4 regions of the Bradyrhizobium sp. AZCC 2289 genome follow, and region 3 is predicted to be linked to each of the others. Evidence: predicted binding sites of a transcription regulator. Region 3 holds the regulator's gene; each other region holds the start of a gene.

Region 1 (4,211 bases), 4.0 Mb from region 3:
CGCCTTGGCGACCGCATCGGGCGCCAGCAGGCCGGTGCTCTGAACCTCGCGGCCGAGGCCACACAACGCCTTCTCGTTGAAGATGGTGACGAGGCTGCGCGCCATGGCCTCATAGACCACGAGACGAACCGAGTTCGAACCGATGTCGATGACCGCGACGCTTGAGGCGCGTTTGCGCGGCCGCTTCATTTCGGCGATCCCTTATGACGAGGGCTGGCGCTCGTTCCGGCGTGTGAGGCGGCGCGGCGAAGATTCCTTGAGAGACTTTCCACGGCCTGACAGACTCGGATTCGTCATGAAGTAGTTGTGCAGATTGAACGGCTCTTCGCCTTTCGCGGCCTTCATACGCGTTGACGACCCGTCGGGCAATAACTGCCAGCTCTGCTCGGTATCCTTCAGATTGGCGACCATGATCTGCTCGAGAACCTGCTGATGTACCGTGGGATTTTGCAGCGGGCAGAGGATCTCGACGCGGCGGTCGAGGTTCCTCGGCATCATGTCGGCGGAGGAGATATACACAGCCGCTTTGGTTGAGGGCAGGCCCTGGCCCATCCCGAAGCAGTAGATTCGGCCATGCTCCAGGAAACGCCCGATGATGGATTTGACGCGGATGTTCTCGGAAAGTCCGGGCAGACCCGGCCGCAGGCAGCAGATGCCGCGCACCACCAGTTCGATCGCCACGCCGGCCTGGGACGCTTCATACAGTGCGTCGATGATGTCGGGGTCGACCAGCGAGTTCATCTTCAGCCAGATCGCGCCCGGCTTGCCGTGGCGCGCATAATTGGTCTCGCCGTGAATGTGCTCGAGCATGCGCTTGCGCAAGGTCAGCGGCGACACCGCCATCTTCTCGATGTCGCTGGGCTCGGCATAGCCGGTGATGTAGTTGAACACCCGCGCCGCATCGCGGCCGATGACCGGGTCCGAAGTGAAGTAGGACAAATCAGTGTAGATGCGCGCGGTGACGGGATGATAATTCCCGGTGCCGGTGTGCACATAGGTGGTCAGATTGCCGCCCTCGCGGCGCACCACCATCGACAGCTTGGCGTGGGTTTTCAGTTCGATGAAGCCGTACACGACCTGCACGCCGGCGCGTTCGAGGTCGCGCGCCCAGCGGATGTTGGCTTCCTCGTCGAACCGCGCCTTCAGTTCGATCAGCGCGGTGACCGATTTGCCGGCCTCGGCCGCTTCCGCCAGCGTGCGCACGATCGGCGAATTGTTCGAGGTGCGGTAGAGCGTCTGCTTGATGGCGACGACGTCGGGGTCGCGCGCAGCCTGTTGCAGGAACTGGACGACGACGTCGAAGGATTCGTATGGATGGTGGACAATCAGATCCTTCTGCCGGATCGCGGCGAAGATGTCGCCGCCGTGGTCGCGGACGCGCTCGGGGTGGCGCGGAACGTAGGGGGTGAATTCCAGATCGGGCCGGTCGAGCCTCGTCAGCTGCGACAATTCGTTCATCGCCAGCACGCCGTCGACCAGAAAGATCTCGTCGTCGGCGGTGGAAAGCGCCTGCTGTACGAACGCGCGCAGCTCTTCCGGCATCTTGGCTTCGAGTTCGAGCCGGATCACCGATCCGCGCCGCCGCCGCTTCAGCGCGGTCTCGAACACGCGGACCAGATCTTCCGCCTCTTCCTCGATTTCGAGTTCGGAATCCCTGATAATGCGGAACGCGCCCTGGCCCTTGACGGTATAGCCTGGGAACAGTTTTCCGATGAACAGGCCGGTGGCCTGTTCCAGCGTGATCAGCCGCACCGCGCCGTCCTTGCCCGCGGGCATGCGGATGAAGCGGTCGATCTTGCCGGGCATGCGGATCAGCGCGTTCATCGGCTTGCCGTCGGAGACCCGCGCCAGATGCAGCGCGATGGTGAAGCCGAGACTCGGAATGAACGGGAAGGGGTGCGCCGGGTCGATCGCGAGCGGCGTCAGCAGTGGGAAGATGTTGTGGAGGAAATGATCTTCGATCCAGCTCCGCTCGGCCTTGGTGACGTCGCGGCCATCGACCAGGGTGATGCCGACTTCGGAAAGAATGGTCCGCAGGTTGCTCCAGATCGCCTGCTGGTCGCTTGCGAGCTGTGAGACCGCCTCGTTGATCTGGACAAGCTGCTCCGCCGGCGTCGCCCCGTCGGGGCTGCGTTCGGCGATGCCTTCGCGGACCTGCGCCTTGATGCCGGCGACGCGGACCATGAAGAACTCATCAAGGTTATTGGCGGAAATCGACAGGAACCGCACCCGCTCCAGCGCGGGATGCCCCGGGTTGACCGCTTCCTCCAGCACCCGGCGATTGAAATGCAGCCAGGACAGCTCGCGATTAATGAAGCGCTCGGGGCTGGTCGCGATTGCGGGCGGGCCCTCGGCGATTATATCTTTTTCTTTGATTTCAATAGCTTGTACCGAATCCATGAAGTTTTTGATCCATTCCGGGCCCGCGCGTGCGTCTAGCTAGACGGAACCCGCGCAAACCATGTGTTACGGCAATGACGTTTCAATGACATTGATGTTCCGGCCGCAGCCGGCGTCAAGGCGGGAAGCGCGCCGGATCAGGCGTTGCGCAGTAATTCAGCAGCCAGCGCCCGGGTCACCGGCCGGCCCAGCCGCAGCGCCTCGCTGTCGAGCAGTTCGACCGCCTGGCGGACCGCCGCGTAGGAGCGCTCGATCCGGGTGCTGAGATAGCTTACGACCGCCTCGTCGACGCTCAACTGGCGGTCGGCGCAGAATTTGACGATCAGGGAGCGGAACAGCAAATCATCGGGCGGCAGCAGCGACACCGCCGGCACCGCGCGCAGCCGCGAGCGCAGGTCGCGCAATTCGACCTCGAAGGCGGACGGCGCGATGCGCGCCGTCATCAGCACATAGGCTTCGTCCTCGCGCGCCAGATTCATCAGGTGAAACATCGCGCGTTCGTCGAAATCGCCGGGCTTCAGATCCTCGACCGCCAGCGCGCCGGTCGCCAGCGCGCCGGGCACCGCGGCCGCCGTCAGCGCATGCGCGGAGATCGAGCGTGCGCCGGACCGTTCGGCCCAGATCGAGGCGAGATGGCTCTTTCCCGAGCCTTCCGGACCGACCAGCAGCATGATGCGGTTGGGCCAGTCGGGCCAGTTCTCGACCAGCGCGAGGCCGGCTTCATTGGCCGGCCCTTCCAGAAAATTGTCGCGGGTCAGGCTCTCTGCATGGGGCAGCGCGAAGGCAAGCTGACGGGGATGAACGCTGGCTGCCACTACCTTGCCTCGATCGTGCTCATGTGCCGCACCCACTCGACGAGATAGAGGGAGACCGAAACCAAAGTAAAGACCGTAACAAAACCCATCAGGATCAGGTCGTAAGGCCTTGGCTGAAAACCAAATCCGAGCGACGCCAGCACCAGGGCCGCGAACGCCACCTGGAACACCGTATTGAGCTTCGACACCATCAAGGGTTTCATCGGGATCGGCTTGTCGAACAACCATGACACAATCACGGCGGTCACGATCATGATGTCGCGCGAGACCACGAGGATGACGATCCAGCGCGGCACCGCGCCCCAGATGCCAAGCGCCATATAGATCGATACCAGCAGCGCCTTGTCGGCCAGGGGATCGAGCAGGGCGCCGAGTTCGCTCGCCATGTTGAAGCGTTTGGCCAGAAAGCCGTCGACGGCGTCGCTGACGCCAGCGATGACGAAGATCGCAAACGCGATTTCCATCTGGCTGGAGGCGATCGCCCAGACGATGACCGGCACCAGAATGATGCGGCCAAGCGTAATCATGTTCGGAATAGAGGTCGGAATACTCAACTCGGTCGCTTCCCGGCTACCGGCCTGATTTCGCAAAGGATCCGGCCCTTTGCGCGGTGAGCCGGTTGTTATCTACATAGTATATGCGCGCTTCGCTTGCGAGCCATTGCAGGATCGCGGAATTCTTCGTAACCAGCCGTCATCATCTGGAATTGGGCATGAACGACCGCAAAAACGGGCTCACTTACGCGGATTCGGGCGTCGATATCGATGCCGGCAACCGGCTGGTCGATCTGATCAAGCCGATGGTCCGCGCCACCGCCCGCGCCGGCGCCGACGCCGAGATCGGCGGCTTCGGCGGGCTGTTCGACCTCAAGGCCGCCGGCTTCAAGGACCCGGTGCTGGTGGCGGCGACCGACGGCGTCGGCACCAAGGTCAAGATCGCGATCGAGACCGGGCTGCATGGCGGCATCGGCATCGATCTGGTGGCGATGTCGGTCAA
Region 2 (4,211 bases), 4.4 Mb from region 3:
TCCGCTGGGTTGTCGGGAGCACAGTCGCGATCGAGTATCGCTCGGCGGAAGGGCGGAGCGATCGGCTCGCCGAGTTGGCGGCCGAGTTGGTCCGGCTCAAGGTCGATGCAATCGTCACTTTGGGAACGCCGTCGGTTCTCGCGATGATGCAGGCGACATCGGTCATTCCCATTGTGTTCGTCGCGGTCGGCGACCCCGTTGCCAACGGTCTCGTCACGTCTCTGGCGCGACCGGGAGGTAACGTCACCGGCCTGTCGAACCAGACCAGAGACCTTGCCGGAAAGCGGCTCGAAATTTTGCGCGAGGTCATACCTGGTCTTCGCCGACTGGCGATCCTGGAAAACGTCGAGAACGTCGCCGTGATACTGGAAATGCGCGACGCTCAAGCGGCAGCCCGAATGCTCGGATATGAGGTGATCACAACGGAAATCCGACGAGCCGAGGATATCGTACCTGCCTTCGAGACGCTCAGGGATCGTGCGGACGCAATTTACATCGTGATCGATGCGCTCGTGAACACGAATCGATTCCATATAAATGACCTGGCGCTTGGTGTGCGACTGCCAACCATGCACGGTGGCCGGGAGGGAGTCGAAGCAGGCGGTCTGATATCCTATGGGCCGAACTTTCCCGAGCTATGGCGACGGTCTGCGGAATACATCGACAAGATATTGCGAGGGGCCAAGCCTGCTGACATTCCGGTCGAGCAGCCGACCAAGTTTGACCTGGTCATCAATCTCAAGACTGCGAAGGCGCTCGGTCTCACCGTACCGCCGCCACTGCTCACCCGCGCCGACGAGGTGATCGAATAGGGCGCGGTTTGTTGCGGAGCATGAGGTGACAGTGCACAGAAATTGCCGTGTCTCACTTGGGGTGCAGTCCAACACTGTCACCGCAATTCCGTAATTCAGAGATTGGGCCTGGCCGGACATCAGCCCAATTGGGCCGTTTCTCGCTCGCCTGTTTGCCGCAAAGTGCTACAATTTAGTGCGTGCTGGGGGATTGCAATGCTCGGCGCCGACCGGTGCGGGTTAATAATGGAGGATCATCATGGCGAATGTCATCGAAATCGCGAGGGCCTCAATCACCGCATACAACGACAAGGACTGGAGCAAGGCGAAGGAGACGTTGGCTGCCGACGCCGTGTACGACGAAAAGGGAACCCACCGTCGCATCCAGGGCGTCGGCGAGATCATCGATGCCTTGCAGGGCTGGGCCAAGGCCTTCCCCGACTCTAGAGCCACATTCGTGCGCGAGTTCGCCAGCGGGAACACCGCGGTCTTCGAGCTCGTGTGGAAGGGCGTTCATACCGGACCGCTGCAGACACCAACAGGTACGATTCCGGCATCGAACAAGCCGGTCGAGCTGCCGGCATGCCAAGTCGTCCAGGTCGAGGGCGACAAGGTCAAGAGCACCTCGCACTACTTCGACATGCTCACGATGCTCACACAGATCGGAGCCACGCAGAGCGCGGCACCGCATCAGTCTGCGGCGTGAAAGCGAAAGCAGCCCTATCCGATTGAAGAAGAAAGGCCTTGAAGCCCGCCGGCGTGAACCGGCGGGCTCATTCCTCTGGCGTAAGGCCGGACCCACCGCTGGCTCGGGTGGTCGTGAATGACCCTGGCTGTGTGAAAACGTGAAATCTTGCGAACGCTGGAGAATCTACTTCTCAGATCACGCGGCACTGGAGCTCAGTATGCTCTCCGTACTGTGCTTACTACCAATGCACAGGGGCTGCGGGTGCATCGGGCACCCGGTATTCCCCACGCCCTCTATGGGGCGAGAGATTTTTTGCAAAGGCTCGGGCGCAATGCGTCGCGGCAATGCGAACACACATCCGGTCGTCATCGTCCGCCACCGGGTCGCGCGAAATGCGCGCCCGATGGCAGGCTCCAGCGGACGATCCATCCTTTCCATAAATTCTACTGAGGCAGGAGCGTTCTTTCTGCACGTCGCTCCGGCGTTGGCCGGGACGACGCAAGTTCCGACGCGAACCCGGAAACACACGGGCTCTCATGTCGCCTGAATGTCGCATCGCGCTGTTACGCCATGGCGGGGGGCGTGTAGCTGATTCTCGTCGTGGATTGTCGTCATGGATTCCTTGGGGCCATCGGTCGCGTGAATCGTCATCGCCTTGTCACAGAGATCTGGTAGGTGCACTGGCATGGGAAGTGACTCCTCGAGTGAAGAGAGCCCCGAGCGGCGCTTTCGCACTTTGTTTATCTCCGACGTCCATCTCGGAGCCCGCGGTTCGCAAGCCGACCAATTGCTCGACTTCCTCCGCTCTCACGACGCCGACACGATCTACCTGGTCGGCGATATCGTCGACGGCTGGGCGCTGAAATCCAACTGGTATTGGCCGCAATCGCACAACGACTTCGTGCAGAAGATGCTGCGCAAGGCACGCAAGGGCGCCAAGGTCATCTACGTGCCGGGCAACCACGACGAGTTCCTGCGGAACTATTACGGTACGCATTTCGGCGGCATCGATGTGGTGGAAAACACAATCCATGAAGGCGCCGACGGCAAGCGCTACCTCATCATCCACGGCGATATCTTCGATCTCGTGGTGCAAAACGCGCGCTGGCTCGCCCATCTCGGCGACAAGGCCTACGATTTCGCGATTCAAATGAACCGCCTCGTCAACTTCTTCCGCCGCATGTTCGGCGTGCCCTATTGGTCGCTGTCGCAATGGGCCAAGCTGAAGGTCAAGAACGCCGTGAACTATATCGGCGCGTTCGAGAAGACGCTGGCGGCCGAGGCGCGGCGCCACGGCGCCGACGGCGTGATCTGCGGCCACATCCATTACGCCACCATCCGTGACGAACACGGCATCCGCTACATGAACTGCGGCGACTGGGTGGAAAGCTGCACGGCGCTCGCCGAGCACGATGACGGCCAGTTCGAAATCATCACCTGGACCGATCCGCTGCGCCGGACCGCCCCGGTTCCCCGCGTCGCGGCGCGCGCCGCATGACGCATATCCTGGTCGCGACCGATGCGTGGCATCCCCAGGTCAACGGGGTGGTCCGCACGCTGGCCATGATGGCGCAGGCGGCGAAAGGCTTTGGCGTCGATGTCTCTTTCCTGACGCCGCAATCGTTTCGCACCTTTGCGATGCCGAGCTATCCCGATCTGCGCCTCGCATTGCCGTATCCGGCCAAGATCGCCGAACTGATTGAAGCGGCTAAACTCGACAGCATTCATATCGCGACCGAAGGTCCGGTCGGGCTGTTGGTGCGGCGCTATTGCCGCAAACATGGCTTGCCGTTCACCACGAGCTTCCACACCCGGTTCCCGGAATACGTCTCTGCGCGTTCGCCGATCCCGGAAGCATGGGTCTGGCGGGCGCTGCGCTGGTTCCACCGGCCTAGCCAGGCGGTGATGGCGGCAACGACGGCGCTCGCCATCGAATTGCGCATGCGCGGCTTTCGTAATGTGGTGCTGTGGTCGCGCGGCGTCGACACCGCCCTGTTTCATCCGCGTGCCGTCGACCTTTGCCTGCCGCAGCCGGTGTTTCTGAGCGTCGGCCGCGTCGCGGTCGAGAAGAATCTCGAGGCCTTCCTCGATCTGGATCTGCCCGGCACCAAGCTCGTGGTCGGCGATGGGCCGGCGCGCGCCGCGCTGGAGCGGAAATATCCGAAAGCCGTGTTTCTGGGCGCCCGTCATGGCGAAGAATTGGCAGAGATCTATGCCGCCGCCGATGTGTTCGTGTTCCCGAGCAAGACCGACACCTTCGGGCTCGTCCTGCTCGAAGCGCTGGCCAGCGGCCTGCCGGTTGCCGCTTTTCCGGTCACCGGGCCCCGCGACGTGATTGGAGCTGCGCCGGTCGGCGTGCTCGATGACGATCTGGGTGCGGCGTGCCTGGAAGCGCTGCAAATTTCGCCGCAAAGCTGCACCGAATTTGCCGCAGCCCATACCTGGGAAGCCTCGGCGCGCGTCTTTGTCGAGCACGCCCTGAACGTTCGGGCAGTCGATCCGGAAGGCGAAGCGGTCGAATTCGTCGCCGAAGGCCCGCATTTCGCCGCCTGATTTCACAGGAATGCGTCTTGCCCGCGCGTCCGCCGGCGCGATACAAAGCTGACATGACAGAACCAGCCCCCCATGCAGCGGTCGAAGCTGCGGATATCGATGCGGCGGCGCGGGTGGTTGCCCCATTCGCGGTACGGACGCCGCTGTTGTCATTCCCCGTTCTCAACGAGCGCGTCGGA
Region 3 (4,211 bases):
GATAGCGCCATGCAGGCGCGCTCGAGGCTGGCGACGGATTCCGCGATCTCGGACTCGGAGACGATCAGGGGCGCCAGGAAGCGCACCACATTGTCGCCGGCGCCGACGGTCAGCAGCTTCTGGTCGCGCAACGCATTGACGAGATCGCCCGACGGCACCACGGCCTTGACGCCGACCAAAAGGCCTTCGCCGCGCACTTCCGACAGCACTTGGGGATAGCGATCGACCACCGAGGCCAGCTTCTGTTTCAACAGCAGCGACATCTTCTGCACATGGTCGAAGAAGCCGGGCTTCAGCATCACGTCGAGCACCGCGTTGGCGGCCGCGACCGCCAGCGGGTTGCCGCCGAAGGTCGAGCCGTGCGAGCCCGGCGTCATGCCGGACGCGGCTTCCGCAGTCGCAAGGCACGCGCCGATCGGAAAACCGCCGCCGAGCGCCTTCGCCAGCGACATCACATCCGGCGTGACGCCGAGGCGCTTATAGGCAAAGAGATCGCCGGTGCGGCCCATGCCGGTCTGCACCTCGTCGAATACCAAAAGCAGGCCCTTGTCGTCGCAGAGCTGACGCAGCGCCTTGAAGAACGCGTGCGGCGCGGTGCGCACACCGCCCTCGCCCTGCACCGGCTCGATCAGGATGCCGGCGGTGTTTGGGCCGATCGCCTTTTTCACGGCTTCGAGATCGCCGTGCGGGACCTGGTCGAAACCGTCCAGCGGCGGACCAAAGCCTTCGAGATATTTGGCCGAGCCGGTCGCAGCCAGCGTGCCGAGCGTACGGCCGTGGAACGCGCCCTCGAAGGTGACGAGGCGGTAGCGCTCGGGATGGCCTTTTGCGGCGTGATAGCGGCGCGCGACCTTGATCGCGCATTCCATCGCTTCGGCGCCGGAATTACAGAAGAATACGAAATCCGCAAAACTCTGCTCGCACAGCCGTGCCGCGAGCTTGTCGCCGTCGGGCGATTTGAACAGGTTCGACATGTGCCAGAGTTTCGTCGCCTGCTCCTGCAGGGCCGCGACCAGATACGGATGGCAATGACCGAGCGCGTTCACCGCGACGCCGGAGGTGAAGTCGAGATAGCGCTCGCCATTGGTTGCGATCAGCCACGCGCCTTCGCCGCGCTCGAAGCCAAGATCGACCCTGGCGAAGACGGGAAGCAGATGCGACGTGGCGCTCTTGGTCATGGCAATCACTGATGGTTATGAGACAGTCACGATGCCTGCAGGGGCGCGGCAGCAGCCCGTCTTCCGAAAACAAAACGTGCCGCCTTTTCGGGCGGCACGTGGCAAACATTCTATGCTGGCGGCGGTAACTGTCAACACGCCACGAGACGTGCCTTCCTGCAGTGCAAGAAGAAAGCAATCCGTAACATTCCGGGGGAGTGGAAAAACCCAATTGCAATGCCTAGATGTCGGAACATGTGGACGCCCCGACGGGGACTCTTGCGCCAGAGTCACGCCATATTGTAGCGTCTGAGCTGTCGGGTACGACATCTCGTGCGGCGGATCTGATCCTCTGAAGTCCCAGTGTTCTGCGTAAACGTTCGGGCGCGCTTTCTGCGCCCGGCGAGGGCTAAGGGATTCTGCCCGCAGGGATATTTGAGACGATTGGCATCGCCAGCGCTGCCCCAGGTTGGCCGGCGCGACGCGAAGGGAAGAATGCGATGACAGTATTGACCTGGTCCGACGATCGCGTCGAGCAACTGAAAAAACTCTGGGAGTCCGGCCTTTCGGCCAGCCAGATCGCCGCGGAACTCGGAAATGTGACGCGAAATGCGGTGATCGGCAAAGTGCACCGGCTGGGGCTTTCCGGCCGCGCCAAGAGCCCCTCCTCGGCCGCCCCGCGGCAGCGCAAGGCCCGCCCAGCCCAGCAGATGATGCGGGTTTCGCGGCCGGTGTCGCGCGGCAACACCGCGCTGGCCCATGCCTTTGACGTGGAGATGGAGCCCGATCCGGTCGCCTACGACAATGTGGTGCCGATGAGCCAGCGGCTGTCGCTGCTCGAGCTCAACGAGGCCACCTGCCACTGGCCGATCGGCGATCCCTCGAGCAACGACTTCTTCTTCTGCGGCGGCAAGGCGCTCGCCAGCCTGCCCTATTGCGCGCACCACTCGCGCGTCGCCTATCAGCCGGCTTCCGATCGCCGCCGCCCGGCGCCGAAGCCGACCAGGTAAGGCTGCGCACTCTCCGGTGTCGTCCCCGCGAAGGCGGGGACCCATAACCACCGATGTGAGTGGTTACGACTTGCTGGAGCCCCAGCGCATTTCAACAATCAAGATTCGTGGTTATGGGTCCCCGCCATCGCGGGGACGACAGTGGAGTGTTTTCACTCCACCTTGGCAAAGCGATCGTCCAGCGCGTAGCCGGCGCCGCGGACGGTGCGGATCGGGTCCTGCTCGCGGCCGGGGTTGAGCAGTTTGCGCAGGCGGCCGATATGCACGTCGACGGTGCGCTCGTCGATATAGATGTCGCGGCCCCAGACGCTGTCGAGCAGCTGCTCGCGGCTGAAGACACGGCCGGGATGCTCGAGGAAGAACTCCAGCAGGCGATACTCGGTCGGGCCGAGATCGATCGGACGGCCCGAGCGCGCGACCCGGCGCTTCTCGCGATCGAGTTCGATGTCGCCATAGGTCAGCACGGTGGCGAGCCGCTCCGGGCTCGCCCGGCGCAACAGGCCTTTCACTCGCGCCAGCAGTTCCGGCACCGAAAAGGGTTTTACGATGTAATCGTCGGCGCCGGTCGCCAACCCCCGCACCCGCTCGCTTTCCTCGCCGCGCGCGGTCAGCATGATGATCGGCAGCTGCTTGGTCTCGGGCCGCGCGCGCAGGCGGCGGCACAGCTCGATGCCGGACAGTCCCGGCAGCATCCAGTCGAGCACGATCAGATCGGGAACGCGCTCCTTCAGCCGTGTGTCGGCGTCGTCACCACGGCCGACGGTTTCGACATCGTAGCCTTCGGCATCGAGGTTGTAGCGCAGCAGCGTCGTCAGCGCTTCCTCGTCTTCGACCACCAGAATGCGGGCGCTCATCAGTGTAAGCCTCTCTTCGTCTTATTTTGCCGCGTTTTCTTCACGCGAAACGCTACGTCTCTAGTTTCCGGGTACCGTCGTGGCGAACGTCGTCATGTCGCCCTTCGGCCGCTTGTCCATGATCTGCTGGCCCTCGATCATGTAGAACACGGTTTCGGCGATATTGGTGGCGTGGTCGCCGATCCGTTCGATGTTCTTGGCGCAGAACATCAGGTGGATACAGAACGAGATGTTGCGCGGATCTTCCATCATGTAGGTCAGGAGTTCGCGGAACAGCGAGGTGCAGATGGCGTCGACTTCCTCGTCGCCCTTCCACACCGCCATCGCCGCCGGCAGGTCGTGCGCCGCATAGGCATCGAGCACCGACTTGACCTGCGACTGCACCAGGTCGGTCATGTGCTCGAGGCCGCGGATCAGTTTCAGCGGATGAAAATCGTTCTCCAGCGCCGCGACCCGCTTGCCCATGTTCTTGGCGAGGTCGCCGATCCGCTCCAGATCGGTGGCCACCCGCATCGCGCCGACGATTTCGCGGAGATCAATCGCCATCGGCTGGCGCCGCGCGATCGTCAGCACCGCGCGCTCCTCGATCATGTGCTGCAGATTGTCGATTTCGGCATCGGCGGCGACCACGCGCTTGCCGAGTGCTATATCGCGGCGCACCAGCGCATCGACGGATTCGGTGATCATGCGTTCGGTGAGGCCGCCCATCTCGGCGACTAGCCGGGTCAATTCCTGCAGATCGCTGTCGAACGCCTTGGCGGTATGTTCAGAAGCCATGTGTTATCTCCTCAACCGAACCGGCCGGTGATGTAGTCCTGGGTGCGTCGATCGCTCGGCGAGGTGAAAATCTTGTTGGTGTCGTCGAACTCGATCAACTCACCAAGATACATGAAGGCGGTCTTGTCCGAGACGCGCGCCGCCTGCTGCATATTATGGGTAACGATGGCGATGGTGTAGTCCTCCGCCAGTTCCTGGATCAATTCCTCCACCTTGGCGGTCGAGATCGGGTCCAGCGCCGAGCAGGGCTCGTCGAACAGGATCACCTCGGGCCGCACCGCCACGGTGCGGGCGATGCAGAGTCGCTGCTGCTGGCCGCCGGAGAGCGAGAGGCCCGAGGCGTTCAGCTTGTCCTTGACCTCATTCCACAGCGCGCCGCCACGCAACGCCTTTTCGACCCGGCCGTCCATCTC
Region 4 (4,211 bases), 3.0 Mb from region 3:
CTGGTCGAGAACACGCTGGCGGCGTGATTTGGCAGGCGTCATTGCGAGGAGCCAACGGGTCGCGCGAACGCGCGCCCGATGACAGGCTCCGCGACGAAGCAATCCATTCTTTCTTTCCGCTGCGAGATGGATTGCTTCGCTTCGCTCGCAATGACGAGGAGGTGATCCGGAGTCGCTTTCGAGAAGAAAAAGGCCCGCGCTGATGGCGCGGGCCTTTTTCGTATTGCGCAACAGGGCGCGCCGCAGGCGCTTTTCTCAGAACAGATGGTAGAACACGAAGTACAGCGCGCCCGAGATGATCATCGCGGCCGGCAGGGTCAGTACCCACGCCATGGCGATGTTGCGGATCGTCGACCATTGCAGCCCGGATCCGTTGGCCGCCATCGTGCCGGCGATGCCGGACGACAGCACATGCGTGGTTGAAACCGGCAGTCCGTAGCCGTCGGCCGCTGCGATGGTCGCGGCCGCCGTGATTTCGGCGCAGGCGCCCTGCGCGTAGGTCAGGTGGGTCTTGCCGATCTTCTCGCCGACGGTGACGACGATGCGCTTCCAGCCGACCATGGTGCCGAGGCCGAGCGCGATGGCGACGACGAACTTCACCCAGCCCGGAATGAACTTCGTAGCAGCGTCGAGCGAGCCTTTGTAGCTGTTGAGCGTGGCAACATCGGCGCTGGAGAGTTCGGCTTCCTTGTCCTTCATCAGGAAGCGGATGGCCTCGGAGACCAGGTACATGTCGTTGCGGGTGTTGCCGACGGTCTCCGCCGGGAATTTCGCCAGCGATCCATACTGGGTGACCTGGGTGCCGATGTCGCGCACCAGCACCGCCAGCGACGGATAGGTGCCTTCGTTGATCTGGTGCTGCGCGACATAGTTGGTCACGGCCGGCCGCGGGTTGCCGATGACGTTGTAACCGGCGGCCTTGCCCTCGATCACCCTGCTTGCGGTCATCGAATTCGCCGTGAACTGTTCGATCTGGCTGGCAGGCAGCGCGCGGTTGAGCGCATAGGCGGTCGGCACCGTACCGATCAGGATGAGCATGATGAGACCCATGCCCTTCTGGCCGTCATTGGAGCCGTGGAAGAAGCTGACCAGCGTACAGGTGAGGATCAGGACGCCCCGGATCCACCACGGCGGCGGCTGGTCGCCCTTCGGCTCGCCGAACAGCGCAGGCGTCGCGCGCTGCAAGATGAGCTTGAGGACATAGAGCAGGATCGCGGCCAGCGCGAAGCCGAACAGCGGCGACAGCAGCAGCGCCTTGGCGATATTGCCGGCCTGCGACCAGTCGACGCCGGAAGTGCCGTCGCGGCCGCGCAACAGCGCGTTGGTGATGCCGACACCCATGATCGATCCGATCAGGGTGTGCGAACTCGATGCCGGCAGCCCGAGATACCAGGTGCCCACGTTCCAGATGATGGCGGAGATCAGCAGCGCGGACACCATGGCGAAACCCGCGCTGCTGCCGACCTGCAGGATCAGTTCGACCGGGAGCAACGACACGATGCCGAAGGCGACGGCGCCGCTGGAAAGCAGCACGCCGAACAGATTGAACATGCCCGACCAGACCACGGCAATGTGCGCCGGCAGCGAGCGGGTATAGATGACGGTGGCGACCGCATTGGCGGTGTCGTGAAAGCCGTTGACGAATTCGAAGCCGAGCGCGATCAGCAAGGCGACGAAGAGCAGGATATAGGGCATGTAGGAGGTGACGCGCGTGCCGGTCGCATCGATGTCGGAATAGATGCTGTAGGCAACGAACAGCAGGGCGGCAGCGACCACCCCCATGTAGATAATGCCGGTCAGTGGATGAAAGCCTTTGTCGAGATCCGGACCCTTCCGCAATGCGGGTTCGATCGAACCGGGTAATGTCATATCGCTCATTGCAATCTCCTGTCCCAATGCCTCTGATTTTGGCCGATGCTTGTGACAGTTGATTGAAATGCGGATCGGCTGTTCCCATCGTTGCCGCGGACGGAAATGCGGGCGGGAACGCCAGTTCCTGGTGCGATGCAGTTGGCGGCCAGCTGCTGCGGACCACAATGTCGAACCGCGATGCTCGGAAAATGAATGCGGCGCTGACAGCCGCCATGGGCGCGACGCTGCGCAGGCCTTCGCTGGTAGCGATGCAAACGCCAAAGATTTTGGAAGGTGGGTAGGTCGCGCGCTGCACAGCACTGGGGCTGTTCGTACCGTGCAGCGCGCCGACCTCATGGGAACGTCATGGCGTGAACAGGACGCCCCAATTTCCTGCCGACAATGCGATAATATCATCTATCAATTAAAGGTTGTACATTTATTTGTCATTTTATCACCGCTTGTCACGACAATTTGTGGTTCCCCGAGCCATTTGGGATGCTTATGCCGCGCGCGGCGATTATCGCGGCAGTGCCGTTTTCAGCCGCGCCGGGTTGAAGATGTTGGCGTAAATGCGCCGCCAGGTTTGTTCCAGCCGGTCTTCGCCCGGCGCCTCGATCCCCGGCGTGATCGCGACGGCGTGGCCATCCCAATGCGCGCAGAGATCCGGGGTCAGGATCGACCACGGCATGTCGGCGAAACGGCTGGCGAAAAATGGCGCGGTCGCTTCGACGATGTGATGCTCCGGCTCGAACCAGGCGACGTAATGCAATTTTTGCTCGCGGCCGATTTCGCGGAAACGGACCGAGGCACGCATCCTGTGCTGGTCGCGATGCACGGCTTTCACCATTGCAAGAACGCGCGAGACATCGGGATCATCAGCGACGCCGAGCAGATCGCGATGGCCGCGCAGCCGCCACAGCAGCCGATACAGAATGGCAAAGCGCAGGGGATCGCGGTGCAGGATCGCCGATTGCGCCAGCACGACGAACTTTGCGGGTACGCTGATGGCATTGTTCGGTGTTTCGAGTGGCGCGGCGGACGGTTCGACCAGTTCGGGCCTGCCAACGCGCCATGTCACCGCCGACGGCTGCACTTCATGCCGCGCCAGCGTCCGTGCCGCTTTCCGCCAGCCGTCGAAATCGGTTTCGCTGCCGAGGGTGATGTGGTGCATGACACTCGCTCGCTTCTCGTCATGCCCGGGCAAAAGCGCGAAGCGCGTCTTCGCGCTAGATGTCCCGGGCATCCACGTCCTCTTTTTTTGCGGGCGAAAGGACGTGGATGGCCGGGCATAGGCGAGTGGAAGCGACGCCGTCCTTTGGACGGCTATGCCCGGCCATGACGGCTTGTTTAAAACCAAAGCCCTAATTACCTGATTCTATTCACGAATCTTCTGTCCGCTAATCCCGATTGACTCCGCCGGTCCAGTTAGCTTTATATTAGAACATATCATGAACAAATGAGCCAGCAGCGGGTTCATTCAACCAACCCGCAACGGCTCAAAATCTTAAGGGAGCGGCGCATGAGCGGCGCACGCATAAACACGCTTGCGACTTTGCGAGGACGCATCGAGCGCATCGAAGCGCATGGCGATGCATACGCCCCCAACAAGGTGCCGCTCGGCCATGCCGGCGCCGATGCGACGCTGCGCGGCGGCCTCGCCATGGCCGCGGTGCATGAAGTGTTTGCCGAGGGACATCAGAGCGCTGCGGCAACCGGGTTCATCGCAGGCCTTGCGGGGCGCATCACCGCGCGCCGGCCGCTGGTCTGGGTGCGGCAGGATTTTTCCGACATCGAATCCGGCGCGCCGTCGATGAGCGGGTTTTCCGAACTCGGTCTCGATCCGCGCCTGCTCGTGACCGTGCGCGCGGCCGACGCCGACAGCGCGTTGCGGACGGCGGCCGATGCGCTGGCCTGCGATGCGCTGGGCCTCGTCGTGCTGGAAGTCTGGGGCGAGGCGCGGCAGCTCGATCTCGTCGCCAGCCGCAAGCTGACCCTGGCGGCGCAGGCCTCCGGCGTCACCGCGCTGCTGCTGCGCCTGGCGGCAACCCCTCAGCCTTCAACCGCGGAGACGCGATGGATCGTGCGCGCGGCGCATTCGCCGCCGGGCAATCCCTGGCACGCATGGGGCGCGCCGGTGTTTGACGCGCAACTCGTTCGTAACCGTCATGGCCCGGTTGGGCGGTGGATCATGGAATGGAAATGTGATGAGTGCCTTTTCTCTGAACCGTCGGCGTATCCTCAGCCTGTGGCTGCCGCGCCTGCCCATCGACCGCATCAAGCGTCAATTCGGCCAGAACAACGCCGAGCTGGATAAAACGCCCAGCGTCGTCGTCGCCAAGCAGAACAACGCGCTGCAG

What was found. Region 3 encodes PhoB, which activates phosphate uptake and scavenging genes when phosphate is short. Its sites were predicted from a motif close to TGTCATNNANCTGTCAT; they were not measured.
Region 1: the regulator PhoB is predicted to act here: its motif matches at 2,475-2,491, upstream of V1289_RS42975 (RNA degradosome polyphosphate kinase).
Region 2: the regulator PhoB is predicted to act here: its motif matches at 2,125-2,141, upstream of V1289_RS04390 (UDP-2,3-diacylglucosamine diphosphatase).
Region 4: the regulator PhoB is predicted to act here: its motif matches at 1,921-1,937, upstream of V1289_RS38760 (inorganic phosphate transporter).

Annotation. Positions count from the first base shown of each region.
Region 1 is NZ_JAZHRY010000001.1:9,179,803-9,184,013, forward strand. It holds gene ppx (exopolyphosphatase) at 1-189, opposite strand, end outside; gene V1289_RS42975 (RNA degradosome polyphosphate kinase) at 202-2,400, opposite strand; gene V1289_RS42980 (chromosomal replication initiator DnaA) at 2,538-3,215, opposite strand; gene V1289_RS42985 (CDP-alcohol phosphatidyltransferase family protein) at 3,215-3,769, opposite strand; gene purM (phosphoribosylformylglycinamidine cyclo-ligase) at 3,928-4,211, shown strand, end outside.
Region 2 is NZ_JAZHRY010000001.1:855,162-859,372, reverse strand. It holds gene V1289_RS04400 (ABC transporter substrate-binding protein) at 1-812, shown strand, start outside; gene V1289_RS04395 (ester cyclase) at 1,051-1,497, shown strand; gene V1289_RS04390 (UDP-2,3-diacylglucosamine diphosphatase) at 2,165-2,977, shown strand; gene V1289_RS04385 (glycosyltransferase family 4 protein) at 2,974-4,032, shown strand; gene V1289_RS04380 (threonine/serine dehydratase) at 4,086-4,211, shown strand, end outside.
Region 3 is NZ_JAZHRY010000001.1:5,206,195-5,210,405, reverse strand. It holds gene V1289_RS24780 (aspartate aminotransferase family protein) at 1-1,178, opposite strand, end outside; gene V1289_RS24775 (GcrA family cell cycle regulator) at 1,658-2,167, shown strand; gene phoB (phosphate regulon transcriptional regulator PhoB) at 2,320-3,021, opposite strand; gene phoU (phosphate signaling complex protein PhoU) at 3,082-3,798, opposite strand; gene pstB (phosphate ABC transporter ATP-binding protein PstB) at 3,810-4,211, opposite strand, start outside.
Region 4 is NZ_JAZHRY010000001.1:8,242,862-8,247,072, forward strand. It holds gene V1289_RS38755 (M20 aminoacylase family protein) at 1-27, shown strand, start outside; gene V1289_RS38760 (inorganic phosphate transporter) at 256-1,878, opposite strand; partial or broken gene V1289_RS38765 (TIGR03915 family putative DNA repair protein) at 2,390-3,025, opposite strand; gene V1289_RS38770 (ImuA family protein) at 3,374-4,168, shown strand; gene V1289_RS38775 (Y-family DNA polymerase) at 4,059-4,211, shown strand, end outside.